One region of the Neomicrococcus aestuarii genome, then DNA from elsewhere that is predicted to be linked to it. Evidence: riboswitches for the same ligand, from Rfam matches in the RefSeq annotation. Region 1 holds a riboswitch; each other region holds the start of a gene.

What was found. A riboswitch is a leader RNA that binds a small molecule or an ion and turns the genes downstream of it on or off. The one in region 1 is predicted to bind S-adenosylmethionine.
Region 2: linked by a shared signal. The riboswitch ahead of HD598_RS00985 (bifunctional o-acetylhomoserine/o-acetylserine sulfhydrylase) and the one ahead of HD598_RS06245 (O-acetylhomoserine aminocarboxypropyltransferase/cysteine synthase family protein) in region 1 are both predicted to bind S-adenosylmethionine.
Region 3: linked by a shared signal. The riboswitch ahead of HD598_RS04570 (substrate-binding domain-containing protein) and the one ahead of HD598_RS06245 (O-acetylhomoserine aminocarboxypropyltransferase/cysteine synthase family protein) in region 1 are both predicted to bind S-adenosylmethionine.
Region 4: linked by a shared signal. The riboswitch ahead of HD598_RS07625 (flavin reductase family protein) and the one ahead of HD598_RS06245 (O-acetylhomoserine aminocarboxypropyltransferase/cysteine synthase family protein) in region 1 are both predicted to bind S-adenosylmethionine.

Annotation. Positions count from the first base shown of each region.
Region 1 is NZ_JACHDR010000001.1:1,413,844-1,417,253, reverse strand. It holds gene HD598_RS06250 (CoA-binding protein) at 17-535, opposite strand; gene HD598_RS06245 (O-acetylhomoserine aminocarboxypropyltransferase/cysteine synthase family protein) at 535-1,890, opposite strand; SAM riboswitch class I at 1,902-2,011, opposite strand; gene HD598_RS06240 (histidine phosphatase family protein) at 2,261-2,893, opposite strand; gene HD598_RS06235 (hypothetical protein) at 3,041-3,410, opposite strand, start outside.
Region 2 is NZ_JACHDR010000001.1:222,631-226,040, reverse strand. It holds gene metX (homoserine O-acetyltransferase MetX) at 1-523, opposite strand, end outside; gene HD598_RS00985 (bifunctional o-acetylhomoserine/o-acetylserine sulfhydrylase) at 526-1,890, opposite strand; SAM riboswitch class IV at 1,933-2,047, opposite strand; gene HD598_RS00980 (VOC family protein) at 2,211-2,852, shown strand; gene HD598_RS00975 (glycosyltransferase family 2 protein) at 2,947-3,410, shown strand, end outside.
Region 3 is NZ_JACHDR010000001.1:1,025,800-1,029,209, reverse strand. It holds gene HD598_RS04575 (sugar ABC transporter ATP-binding protein) at 1-597, opposite strand, end outside; gene HD598_RS04570 (substrate-binding domain-containing protein) at 587-1,630, opposite strand; SAM riboswitch class I at 1,717-1,807, opposite strand; gene HD598_RS04565 (hypothetical protein) at 1,916-2,146, shown strand; gene HD598_RS04560 (acyl-CoA dehydrogenase family protein) at 2,255-3,410, opposite strand, start outside.
Region 4 is NZ_JACHDR010000001.1:1,703,415-1,706,824, reverse strand. It holds gene HD598_RS07630 (DUF1801 domain-containing protein) at 592-1,023, shown strand; gene HD598_RS07625 (flavin reductase family protein) at 1,118-1,666, opposite strand; SAM riboswitch class IV at 1,707-1,821, opposite strand; gene rplI (50S ribosomal protein L9) at 2,583-3,041, opposite strand; gene rpsR (30S ribosomal protein S18) at 3,057-3,296, opposite strand; gene HD598_RS07610 (single-stranded DNA-binding protein) at 3,398-3,410, opposite strand, start outside.

The sequences.
Region 1 (3,410 bases):
AAACTTACGCGAGAACTTAGGCAAGAACCTGACGCTTAGAGCTGATGACTCCAGTATTGAAGCCGGCCAAGTGCAAGCCACCGTGGAATCGGGCGTGCTCGATCTTCACGCAACGATCCATGACAACATTCATGCCAGCGGCTTCGGCATCGTGGGCAACACCCTCGTGCCACGAACCCAACTGCAACCAGATGGTCTTCGCGCCGATTGCTTTGGCCTCTTCCAAAACACCTGGAAGATCATCGTGCTTGCGGAAGACTTCCACCAGATCCGGAACCTCCGGCAAGTCAGCCAACGAAGCGTAGACCGGCTGGCCCAAGATCTCTTTGACCGTGGGGTTGATGAAGTAAACCTTGTAACGCGTCGAAGACAACAAGTACGTCGCCACGAAGTAGGAAGCGCGGCTTGGCTTATCGCTCGCGCCAACAATCGCAATCGTCTTCGTGGAGCGCAAGATATTGAGCCGCTCGGGAGCCGAAGGGCCCTCCCACGTGCGCTCTGGGGAAGCGGGCTGCGCCGTCGTAATATCCGTCATTACTTCACTCCAATTTCGCAAGCAGGCGCCGGAACTTCGGCCGCAACCTCAGCGGAATCCGCCTCTTGCGAAGCCGCAAGCGCCTGATCCAAGTCCCAAATAATGTCCTCAACGTCCTCGATGCCCACCGAGATACGAATGAGATCCTCAGGAATGCCGCCCGCGAGCATCTGCTCCGCGGTCAGCTGCTGGTGAGTGGTGGACGCCGGGTGCAACACCAGCGTCTTCGCGTCGCCAATGTTGGCAAGGTGAGAAGCCAGCTGCAGGTTCTCGATGAACTTCGCGCCCGCCGCGCGGCCGCCCTTCACACCGAAGCTGAAGACCGAGCCAACGCCCAACGGCAAAAGCTCCTTCGCGCGGTCAAAGTGCGGGTGACCCGGCAAGCCGGCGTAGTTCACGTACTCGATGCGGTCGTCGTTATTGAGCCACTCAGCAATCGTCTTGGCGTTCGCCAAATGTGCGTCCATGCGCTGCGGCAACGTCTCCACACCAATCAACAACTGGAACGCAGACTGCGCAGGAAGGCTCGGCCCAATGTCACGCAACTGCTCCGAACGCAGCTTCGTCAAGAAACCGTACTCACCGAAGTTGCCCCACCAAGACACATTTCCGTAGCTCGGAACCGGTTCCGTCATCGCAGGGAACTTGCCGTTGCCCCAGTTGAAACGGCCAGATTCTACGACGACGCCGCCAAGCGTCGTACCGTGACCGCCCAGGAACTTCGTGGCCGAGTGAATGATGATGTCCGCGCCGTGTTCGAACGGGCGAATCAGATACGGGGGAGTCAGTGTGGAGTCCACGATGAGCGGGATGCCCGCCTCATTCGCGACGGCCGCGAGACCCTTCAAATCCGCGATGTCGCCCGAAGGGTTCGCCACGATCTCCGTGTAAAGAGCCTTGGTGTTCTCCGTGATCGCAGCCTTGAAATCAGCCGGATCGCCGGACTCGATGAACGTGGTCTCGACGCCGAAGCGGCGAAGCGTCACGTCAAGCTGCGTGATGGTGCCGCCGTAGAGCTTGGACGAAGCCACAATGTGATCGCCAGTGCCACACAGAGCGGCGAAAGTGATGAACTCAGCGGCCATGCCGGAGCTCGTCGCCACCGCGCCAATGCCGCCTTCGAGCGACGCGATGCGCTCTTCGAAAGCCGCAACCGTTGGGTTGCCAATGCGTGAGTAGATGTTGCCGTACTTCTGCAGCGCGAAGAGGTTCGCGGCATCATCAGCGTCCTTGAAAACGAAGGACGTGGTCTGGTGAATGGGGATCGCACGGGATCCGTGCTCAGCGTCCGGCGTGCCGCCCGCGTGCAATGCACGAGTACGGAATCCGAAGGTGTGCTCTGAATTTTGAGACAAAGAGGAAACTCCTTCCATCGGTCCTGGCGGTAGCACCGTTCCTGTCCGTTCACGCAGGTGATCGGGCGGAGGGTTGCTGCGGCGTCGTCGATCCAGGTCTCTCAGCCGCTCGGGATGGTTGCTCCAACGATCCTAATTTGCGCGAGCCGGTGGCGGCGAATCGAAGAGTCGATTTGTTGCGGGCTGCTCCGTGTTTGCGGACGGGTCCGAGATCGCGGCTGTGGTCAGATGCTTGTCCGCATCCGCGTTTGCTCGCACTAGTCCGCGTTCACTTGGCTGCATTCACGTTCGTTCGTCCGAATTCGCGTTTGATTGTCCGAATCCACGAACCGGTGCCCGTGGTTACCATTTCGCTCGGGTGTGCCTTTTACTAGACGCGAGCGTTGAGTGAATCCTCTGGGATGGTGATGATTTCGGCGTTTTCCACGCTTGGGTGGCGCTCGCCCGTGAGCGCATCCATTGTCAGACGGATGAGCGTTCCATGGCTGACCATGATGACGCGCTTGCCGGGGAAGTCTTGCTGAACTTGCCGAACCGCAGCAGCCCCGCGTTCGCCAACAGCCTTGGAGCGTTCGACGTTCGGGAGGAGTCCGCTCTCGAAAGCTTTGTCCTCATACTCATCGAGCCCGTCGCAGCTCACGCGTGCTGGTGGGTGGAGTGCATCTTGGACTTCCGCGCTCAGCGTCACGCGGCACTGCCCTTCGAGGTCGCCGTACGAGCGTTCCTTGAGTTCCGGGTACGTCTTGATGTGCTGGTCGCAGCCCAGCTCATCGGCCAAAATCTTCGCGGTTTCCAGCGCACGCTTCAGCGGGGACGAAACAATGACATCCCACGGGCCATTGCTTTTCAGCAGCTTGGCAGTCTCATGCGCTTGAAGACGCCCGTGATCATTGAGGGGAACATCGGTTCCGCCCTGCAGCAGACCTTCCGCGTTCCAATCGGTTTGGCCGTGACGTACGAATGCTAGGTGCGATTGGCCTGATTCGACGTTTGCCTGTTCCATAGATCGAGCTTAGCGCTGATCAGGGCGTTTGAGCCGGGTGGCCGAGCATTAGTTGACTGCCTGAGCAGGATTCTCCTAGCTCAACGACTCTCGATAGATGTTGTAGTGGTCTCCAAACCGAGAGTTCGAATTGGACTGAAACATCGATTAGACGTTACGCCCACGCGGGAATGGTCTAGGAACACCTGCGGCAACCAGAAGGCTCGCGAACGTAGCTGGATTCATCAGTTCATTCCAACCCCACCTGCACATCCCCAGACCCATCGAGCGAATTGAATCCTCGCGTTGCTTCTCTTCGTAGACAACCTGACCGGCATCCTTGCCGGAGACGGTCTTGGATCTCGTGTACTTCTGGGCGCCATCAAACTCGCCCACGATCTGGGCGTTTCTCCATAGATAGTCCGGCCTTGCGATGCGGCCATTAGGCAACTGGAACGATTGTTGAAGTTCGGGCTCCTCAAAGCCCAGCCGATACATCAACGCGCGGCTCATTGATTCGCCGACGGATTCAGACTCG
Region 2 (3,410 bases), 1.2 Mb from region 1:
AGTGGTTTACTTTTTCCGGCGCCGTGACAGCCCATTCAAGAGCTCGCGCGCCACCCATCGAACCACCCAGAACAGCGTGGAACCTGGTGATTCCCAGCTTCTCGGCCAAACGCAGCTCGAGATTCACTGAGTCGCGAATGGTGGTGAAGGGGAAGCGACTCCCCCACGGTCGACCGTCCGGAGCGATCGAGGCCGGACCGGTGGATCCGTAGCAAGAACCGATCATGTTGGGAGCCACCACAAAGTAATGGTCGGTATCAACAATCCCGCCAGGGCCTACGAGCTGATCCCACCATCCGGGTTCAGCCGACTCGCCGCGTGCAACGTGGGTGTCACCCGTGAGCGCGTGAAGCAACAGCACCGCATTGGACGCGTCCGCATTCAGCGTTCCCCACGTCTCGAACGCAAGCTTGACGTTCGGCAGGTAACCACCGGTTTCGAAGGTGTAATCCCCCACCTCGACGAATTGGAGGTGACCGTCGGGGGTGGGCTGCTCTTGCGAGTCGATCTCTCTAATCGTCAAGGTCACGCGCTCTCCCCTGCAACCACTGGGCCTGTCTGAATCCCCTGATCGCGACCCTTCAGGACGCGCTCGAAGCCGAGCTTGAGGTCATTGATGATGTCAGTGATGTTCTCGATTCCCACTGACAAGCGAACCAATCCCGGGTGCACGCCAGCCTGTAGCTGCTCTTCCTCGGTGAGCTGGGAGTGCGTGGTGGAAGCGGGGTGAACCACGAGCGATCGAACGTCGCCGAGGTTCGCCACGTGGGAGTGCAGTTCCAGCGAATCAACGAAGAGCTGGCCTGCGTCCTTGCCACCCTTGATGTTGAACGCCACGATGGCGCCCGAGCCCTTCGGCGCATACTTCTTTCCAAGCTCGTGCCACGGGCTCGAGGGTAGACCTACGTACTGGACGCTTTCTACCTGTTCGTGGCTTTCAAGGAATTCTGCGACCTGCTGCGCGTTCGAAACGTGGCGTTCCATGCGCAGGCTCAGCGTTTCCAAGCCCTGCTCAATGATGAAGGCGTTGAAAGGGCTCAGCGAGGAGCCGAGGTCACGCAGCAACTGGACGCGTGCCTTCAGGATGTAAGCGAGATTGGCGCCAAGGGCACCGTTGACGCCCAAGTCTCTCGCGAAAACCAAGCCGTTGTAGGACTCGTCAGGGGTGTTGAATCCCGGATACTTCTCTGGATCCTTGCCGAAATCGAAGTTGCCGGAGTCCACAATGACGCCACCAATAACGGTTCCGTGCCCACCCAAGTACTTGGTTGCACTGTGCACCACAATGTCCGCGCCGTGCTCGATAGGACGGATGAGGAATGGTGTGGCCAGCGTGTTGTCAACGATCAGCGGGACGCCAGCTTCGTGAGCAACGTCAGCGACCTTCTGGATGTCCAGAACATCCTGGCGAGGGTTGGAGACGGTCTCGGCGAAGAAGGCCTTGGTGTTGGGCTTGACGGCTTGCTTCCACGATTCGATGTCATCCGGGTTCTCAACGAAGGTGACCTCGATGCCAAGCTTCTTGAGCGAATGCTTGAAGAGGTTCTGCGTTCCACCGTAGAGAGACGGGCTCGCAACGAGGTGATCGCCAACTTCAGCCAAGTTCAGGATGGAGAAGGTTGTGGCTGCTTGACCGGACGCCAGCAAGAGCGCGCCGACTCCACCTTCAAGGGCTGCGATGCGCTGCTCCACCACGTCCTGCGTGGGATTGCCAATGCGCGTGTAGATAGGTCCAAGATCCTGCAGTGCAAACCGGGCGGCCGCCGTTGAGGCGCTCGGAAACTGAAAGGACGTGGAAAGGTAAATAGGGAGCGCGCGAGCACCCGTGCTGGGATCGGGCGTCTGACCTGCGTGAATCTGAAGCGTTTCGAAGTTCCATTGCTGGGACATGTCCATCTCCTCAAAAATCTGAGGGTGCTCCCATGAATGGTTGCACCGCGTTTGTCCTGCACACTTCGTGCAGGGCCTGGTCTTCACCCGGGGCACCCCACCGCGGTTGGAGGGTTGCCGGCCAGCAAGCCGGGGCTATCTGCTGGCACTCATGACCTAGTTCATTTTCACTGGTGGATCGAGGCTTTTCAAGCCAGAGCCAATATTGCTTCATACTGCTCAACGAATTTTGGGCCTCCAATCTTTCGTCACTTCACATCACGATGTAACTTAGGCCACCCTAATTCGTGCCTCAATTCTGTAAGTGCCAAGATGGAGCAATGAGACTTGATCACGTTTCCTATGCATGTGGCCCTGACGGACTTGAGAAGACCGCCAACCGGATTTCCGAGGCGCTAGGACTCGAGTTCGTCAAAGGCGGTGTTCACCCGCGATTCGGCACGCGCAATGTGATCTTCCCGTTGAAGAACAGCCAGTACCTCGAAGTCGTTGAGGTCTTGGACCACCCGTCTTCTTTGAAGGCGCCTTTCGGTCAGGCCGTTCGCGCTCGCTCCGAAATGGGCGGCGGATGGATGAGCTGGGTCATCGCCGTCGATGATTTGGCACCTTTCGAGGAACGCCTCGGCCGCGGCTCCGTCCCCGGCAACCGTCGCTTCCCTGACGGCCGTGAACTCTTGTGGCAGCAGATCGGCATCAATGACGTGATCGCTGATCCGCAGGTTCCTTACCTTCTCCGTTGGGACGAAAGCACCAAGGAGCTGCACCCGTCTGGGGCGCTCGAAGCCGTGGGCAGCATCGACCGCATCACCATTGCAGGCTCCGCTTCGCGCGTACGCGAATGGCTTGATTTGCCGGCCGACGATGTGGTGGAAGAAGTCACCGTGGAGTTTGTGGCGCCTTCCGGCGCTCCGGGCATTCTGTCCGTGGAGTTTGAGACGCCTAAGGGTACGGTCACGCTTTAGTGGGCCACGGTCCCAAGTACTTCACGATGTCATTTGTGGGACGGTTTTCTGTCACAAAAGCTCTTCCTGAAGTATCCATAAATAGAATCCAAATGTGAATAATAGCGTGGGCTTAGAAGTCTTTTCTGTCATTATCCCGACTTTGCAACGCTCTGGAGATCTGCGCGCGATAGTGAATCAGTGCGCTAAGCATCCACTAGTTCTTGAGATTCTAGTTATTAACAACTCATCGACGCCATTGTTCTGGGAGTCGCCCAAAGTACGCGTCTTACAACAGGACGAGAACATTTTCGTGAACCCCGCCTGGAACTTGGGCGCAAGAGAAGCGCAAGGAAAGTACCTTGCTATTGTCAACGACGATGTTCGCTTTGATGACGAAATTTTCGACTACTGCGCCAAGATCTTAGACAGAGGCCTATATGGGATGATCGGAATCGACGGTTCCATCATCAATCAGAAGTCGACGGCTAAGATAACGCACCGTTTGGCGACGTATGAGCATGTGGCGATTGGTTTTGGCACATTCATGGCAATGCGACGAAATGCATACGTTCCCGT
Region 3 (3,410 bases), 390 kb from region 1:
AATGATTCCCACACCCTGAGCCTGGAGCCGACGCACTACGTCAAAGAGCTGGCTAACCTCTTTAGAAGCCAGAGGTGCTGTGGGCTCATCCAGGATGAGAACTTTCGGGGAGGAAAGTACTGCCCTTGTTATTTGAATGAGCTGTTGTTGTGCAACCGTGAGCTCCGAAACGAGTGCATGCGGGTCAAGGGACTGACCCGTGACTTCAGTGATCTTTACCGATGCTTCGCGAGCAACCTTTCGAAGATTGCTAAGTGCTCCAGACAGTTGGGGGAGGCCCAAGAATAGTTGTTCGTAGACACGAAGCTGAGGAGCAAAATGTCGCTCTTGGTGGATCACAGCAATGCCCAGCGCCTCGGCGTCAGCCGGGCGATTGATGCTTACGAGTTCGCTGTTCAGGCGGATCGACCCCTCGTCAGCTGCATACAGTCCTGTCAGGACCTTGATGAGGGTGGACTTTCCCGCTCCGTTCTCACCAACGAGACCAAGGACTTCTCCCGAGTGGAGGTCCAATGACACGTCCGAAAGGACCGTTACAGCGCCAAATCTTTTCGTGATGCCGCTTAAGGACAGTAGTGGCTCGAGGTTAGATTCCAAGGTCAGCACGCACCTTCGCAACATTTTCCTTGTCGATGAAGATGGGATCGACGTAGGTGGTTTTCCGAACTTTGTCTTCTTCTCCGCCGAGGAAGCGGGCGATATTTTCCGCAGAACGGACAGCAATGGCATCTGTCGGCTGCCCGACGGTGAACTGGTATGCGCTATTCGGATCTGCGATGAGATCCAAGGCACCAGGTTCGGCGTCCACGCCGTATAGGCCAATTTCCTCTCGGTTCGCCGTGTCGAGGGCCTGCGCCGCACCGATCAGTGGCATATCCCAGCAGGACCAGATGGCGTCTACGGACCCTTCCGGCAGGCGGCGCAACTGATCCGAGATCTGATTCTTTGCGTCTTCGATGGTGTCTTCGTATTTATCTTGAAGTTCCGGTTCGATGATCTTGATCTCTGGATAGTCCTTGAGAACTAACAGCAGACTCTCGTATCTGATGCGGCAGGGCGTGACACCTGGGAACCCATTGAACGCGAGAATCTCGCCATTTCCACCGATATCTTCGGCTAGCGTCCGAGCCAAATGGGTGCCAATGTTCCAGTTATCGCTCGTTACGTTGTTCTTGCTGTAAGGCGTCTGAAAGTCAATGGTGAAAAGCGGAATTCCAGCGGCGTCCACCTTTGCTAACGCAGGTGTCAGAGTTTGAGCATCGCCTAGGATCACTACGATCGCATCTGGCTTTTGAGTGATGAGATTCTCGACATTCGCCACATGTTTGTCATCCTTGGCTTCCGCCTGAGTCGCGATGACCTTACCGCCGAGTTCCTTAATACGTGCTTCTAGCTCCTGATAGACGCCTCGACTGTAATCATGCAAGATGTCTTTGGCCGCAATTCCAATGGTCTTGCCCTCGAGGGATGGAACTTCGGCTAGTTCCACTTCACTTGCTGCTCCTGCCACTGCGCCTACGGGTGCAGAAGCAGGTTGCACGGGTTCTTTGAGCGAGCAGCCGGAAATTCCAACTGCAAGCGCGAGCGCAGACACTGAAAAAAGTGCAGCAAATTTGCGTCCGTTAATCACGGGTTCTCCTTCGTCATTGTGATCCGAAGGAATCTCGAGAATTGCGCACGATTGATCAGAAATGAGCAGCGTTGCGGGCGCCCGAGTTTCCATCGATTCTGGCGTTAGCACTATGACCCCTCGGTCAATTTGCTGCGGCGTCAACGAGCCAGATCTCTCAGCCGCTCTGGATGGGTGCTAATAGACAATCAGAGTCTGAAGAGCAATCCAAAGAATGTTACATCTTCGGGAATATTCGGGTTTCGTGCGAAATAATTTCACTAGCAAACAAAATGTGTAGGATCATTGCCTGAATCTTCTACGCAGGAAGGTGATGCCTCGTCAATCTCCGTTCGTATCGTCGAATGGCTAACTCTTGACGTCCCTTTCAACCTTCGTAAGACTGTGGCCAGAGTGAAAGTTTGGGGGAGTATGCCTGGACTTTTAGGTTGGAACTTAGTCATGGGGATTTCCGTCGTGGCATTGATTGCCGTGATCGCTGTTGTGGCGATGGTGCTGCGGAGGAATTCGCGCTGACTTCAAGAATCTGGAGACGTGGAAAGCGCCGGCTCTCATGACCAAAGTTTGGTTGCGAGCCGGCGCCTTCGTTTTCTCCCTAGATGCCTAGATGAAGGCGATCAAGGTTTAGGTGTAAAGGGAAAGTGGCGGAACTTCTCCGTTGAGGTAATAAGCACCAACCTCGATCTTCTTGTAGTCCACGGGATCGTGAAGCGTGTGCGTGCGTACGTTGCGCCAATAAAGGTCAAGGCCAACGCTGTTCTTGGTGGAGCTAGCGCCGGTGACCTCGTAAATACGGTTGGAAACCTCGATGCCGATTTCGGTCGAAACTACCTTGAGCTCAGCGATCTCATTCGCGTAAGCCCAGCGCTCTTCGGAAGTGAGGGCACCTTGGCGAGCTGCGACGTCGTCGAATTTCTTATTCAGCTTTTCCGCAAGTGCGGCAACCGCGGCGGTGCGCGCCTTCAATTCGCCGAGCGTACGCTGGAAAATCTTGTCCTGCGCGTACGTATCTACACCGGAGAGGAACCAAGAGTTCTTGCGGCCGAGAAGGATCTCGCGGCCACGCGTCAAGGCACCTTCGGCAGACCCAAGGTAGAAGTTGGAGAACGCCAACTGGATGCTAGGAGTCAGGATGGTGGAGATGGGTTCGTCGGTGACTTCGCCGAGAACATCCACGGGATTGATGCGAACATTGGTGTTCCGAACGCTTCCGGAACCCGTAAGGCGCTGGCCGAGGTTGTCCCAGTCATCCACCAACTCGAGGCCTTCACGCGTGGTCTCGAGAACGAACGCGATGATCTTGCCCTGGTTGATTCCGTCAGCGACTAGCGCGTTGAAGACGATGACATCGCCGACGCCGGAACCCGTGGAGAAGTGCTTGAAACCGTTCAGGCGGTAGCCGTCACCATCTGCCGTTAGCGTGAGGTCGGGGTCAACCGGGTTGACCGAGTCGCCCCAGAGCCAGTTACCGTTCAGCGTTGCTTGCCACCACGCTGGTTGCGTTTCAGGAAGCGCGTAGAACGCGATGCCGCTCTGGTTGATGTAGTGGTAAGCAAGCAGCTGACCGATGGAGCCGTCGACGCTAGAGATGATGCGGACAGCGTTGAAAGCCGTTTCCCAGTGTCCGCCGGCGCCACCGAATTCTGCTGGCACCAACAAGTTGAGAAGACCGCTGTCCTTCAGGAGCTGGACTTCTTTGTGTGGCTGCTGGTTGGCGCGATCGCGTTCCAGAACATCCTTCTGAAGCTCGTTGGCGACATTGCGAGCAATGCCGTTCCAG
Region 4 (3,410 bases), 290 kb from region 1:
GGAAAATAGGCACTCTGCGATATAGAGCTCAGGCAACCATAGTCCCGTAGTTCGTCCGACTCAAATGAGTTATCCACAGGCCATGTGCATAACTGACACATTCATCCACCGCCCATGTGTATAACTTGGGGATATCCCTGTGACCCCAACCTTGTTTCTGACCATTAACCAGCTCTGACTAGGCTAAACACAAATTCACAGCTGTGGATTCAAAATACTTTTCCACAAAGGTTCAAGCGCCACCTCCAGGTTCAAGCCGATCTACAGTGGATAAATACTTGAAAATTTGGGGATACCCACAAGAGTTATCCACAGGTTGGGGGTACTTGTGCACAGACACGCGCGGGATCATGCTAAGAACTTGACTGGAAGCTTTCATCCGTGCATCGAGTGCATCCGCCGTTTGGAGTCCGTCAGTTGTGGCGTCATCACCAGCCGGCCACTCGGTTTGAGGGCAACGAATGCCTCGTGATGATGACGCGCCATTGGAGACACTGTGCAGCGTGAGTGGTTTCAGATGGCGCCCCGTGCGAAGTGGAGCGTTTATCGATGTCGCGACAGAGAGCACGCAGGGCCACTACATTGGTGTTTATGGCCGAGAACAAGACGCAACCCACAGTTGTTGACCCTCGCGAGTTCATCGCTTCCGTAGAGCACCCCACGCGGCGTGCGGACGGCGAAGTGCTGCTGGAGCTCATGGAGGAAGTCACCGGCAAGCCACCGGTGATGTGGGGACCCACCATTGTGGGCTTCGACGAGTACTTTTACCGCTATGACAGTGGGCACGAAGGAACGGCACCCATGGTGGGATTCTCGCCGCGCAAGGCAAGCCTGTCGCTGTACGGAATCAAAGAGGCTCCGGAATCCGCCGAACTACTCGCCAAGCTTGGCAAGCACAAGACGGCGGTCGCCTGCGTATACGTCAATAAGCTCGCCGACATAGACCTAGAGGTCTTGAAAGAGCTTGTGCGTGTAGGACATCGGCACTACGCCGAAGTGCTGAACCAATCAGCAGAGAGATAAGCGCGCGCCCGGCAAGTGATGCCGGGCGGTGGCGATTCAGCGCGGTCGGCTTCTAGACAAGCGCGTCTAGACGAACGTGTCTGAACTGGCGCGTTTAGACGAGCGCGTTGTCCTTGAGCGTGCGGAAGGCCGAGCCATGGAAAACCAGTGGTTCGTTAGCGTCGCCGTGGGATTCGTGGCCGTGAACGCGCAAGAGCACCACCTGGTGGTCCCCTGCAGGGAACTCGGACTCAACGGTGCAGTCCAGCCATAGTGCTGCGTCCTCAAGGAACAAGGCTCCGTCATCAGTGGATGCAAGGTTGAGGCCAGCGAAGCGATCGCCATTGCGGGATGCGATCTGGCGGCAGACACCTTCGTGGCTCTCGCCAAGGATGGATACGCCAATGCGCTCTGCGCCGCGGACGATTGGCCACGTGCGGGACGAATTTTGTACTGCGAACATCACCAGTGGTGGCTCAAGGGAAACGCCAACCGTGAAGGAAGAGGCCACGATTCCCTGAGGTTCCCCGTTGACGATTGCGCACAACGCGGCAACGCCTGATGGGAAACGTGAAAATGCCTGACGGAGGGACTGAGCTCCCACATCATGAGAAATGGTGCCGCTACCGGTGGTAACGGTGGTGCTCTCTACGCTGGCGGTCATAACAGTTCCTTAGGTAACTCGTCCGCAGTCCGTTGGTCGGATGCAGTACTTGCGTTGCGGAGTTCCCCGAACGCCGAATCGTCACCTGGAGCACCCCACTACTACCAGAGGGTTGCCGGTCAACCAGCCAGGGCTTGTCATTGACTCTCTTGATTCTGAGTTCAACGGTAAGGCGTATTCGATCTACTCGTCAAAAGTGGGCGAAACATTTCGAAAAGCTAAGGAACCAGCTATTGACATAGAACAGAAGATGGAAATAGTCCGGAAACATCGAAGAAACATCAATCCCAGCGTCACTTGATCATTCAATCGACGCGGGCGGAATCACTTCGCCGCCATCTCGGGGAGTACTAGCACCCCTCTCAATGCGTCACTGGACGTCATGAAAGGTCCCTCGTGGGCGATGTGAAGTGATGAACGGAACTGTGGAGCCCCGGTAGAAGACCAAACGTAGCTGGTGTTGTGTGATCGTCGCTATTGAAACTACGATGACGCAACACCAGCTACGCAGCGCCGAATGGCCCGCAACAATCCGTACGTTTCGACATTCGGCCAAGCAACATTGGCTACGACGCCAGCGCGCGCCACACAACAATCGCTACGTCGAGCCGATGGGCGTGCAACTATCCGTACGTTTCGGTTTTCGGCCACGCAACAATCTGTACGTCTCGACATTCGGCGACACAACAATCGCTACGTCGCCGCACGGGACGCCGGTGCCGCGCGGTAAGAACGCGCAGCAAGACACTGCCAACAAAAACAAGCGGCCAGAACTAGGTTCAAGAAGAGCACCGAGAAGACGAGAGCAGGCATGACGAGAGCTCGGAAGTGAAGATGTTGAAGTGGAAGAACAAAAAGAAGAACCGCCCCCAACCGGGAGCGGCTCTTCTAAATTCTCAGCTATTCAGCGTGAAGGTTACTTGCCCTTTGCGGCAACAACCTGAACGTCGAATGCAGCCAAGACGTCTTCGTGCAAGCGAGCGGTAACCGAGTGGTTACCAACAGACTTGATGGCGTCCTGGATCTCGATCGAGCGGCGGTCGAGGTTGCCGAGGCCGGCTTCTTCGATTGCTGCTGCGATGTCAGCTGGCTTGACGGTGCCGAAGAGGCGTCCCGCTTCACCAGCCTTGACGGAGAGACGAATGGTGGTGGACTTGAGCTTTGCAGCCAAAGCCTGTGCATCCTCGAGGTTTGCAATGGCCTTTGCGGCGCGAGCAGCGTTGAGAGCCTCAACGTGCTTTTCTGCACCCTTGGTCCACGGCATTGCGAAGCCGCGTGGGAGAAGGTAGTTACGTGCGTAACCGTTCTTTACTTCCACTACGTCGCCAGGAGTACCGAGTCCGGTAACTTCGTGAGTCAAAATGAGCTTTGCCATGTTTGTTTTCCTTCCTTAGCCGCGGCCAGCGCCGGAGTAAGGCAACAAGGCGACTTCACGAGCGTTCTTGATTGCCTGAGCAATCTTGCGCTGTTCCTGAACGGAAACGCCGGTCACGCGACGTGCACGGATCTTTCCGCGATCGGAGATGAACTTACGCAGCAAAGCTACGTCCTTGTAGTCGATGACCGTCACATCGGCGGCCTTCAATGGATTCGACTTTGGTTTGGGCTTACGGAGTTCAGCCTTAGCCATCGTGGAGCTCCTTTTCTGTTGGAGCCCGCAGATCAATCTGCGGGATGGTGAATGTTTTGTTTATAGAAGATCGAGGACGATCTCCCGCGTGAGCGGGATGTTTAGAACGGTGGT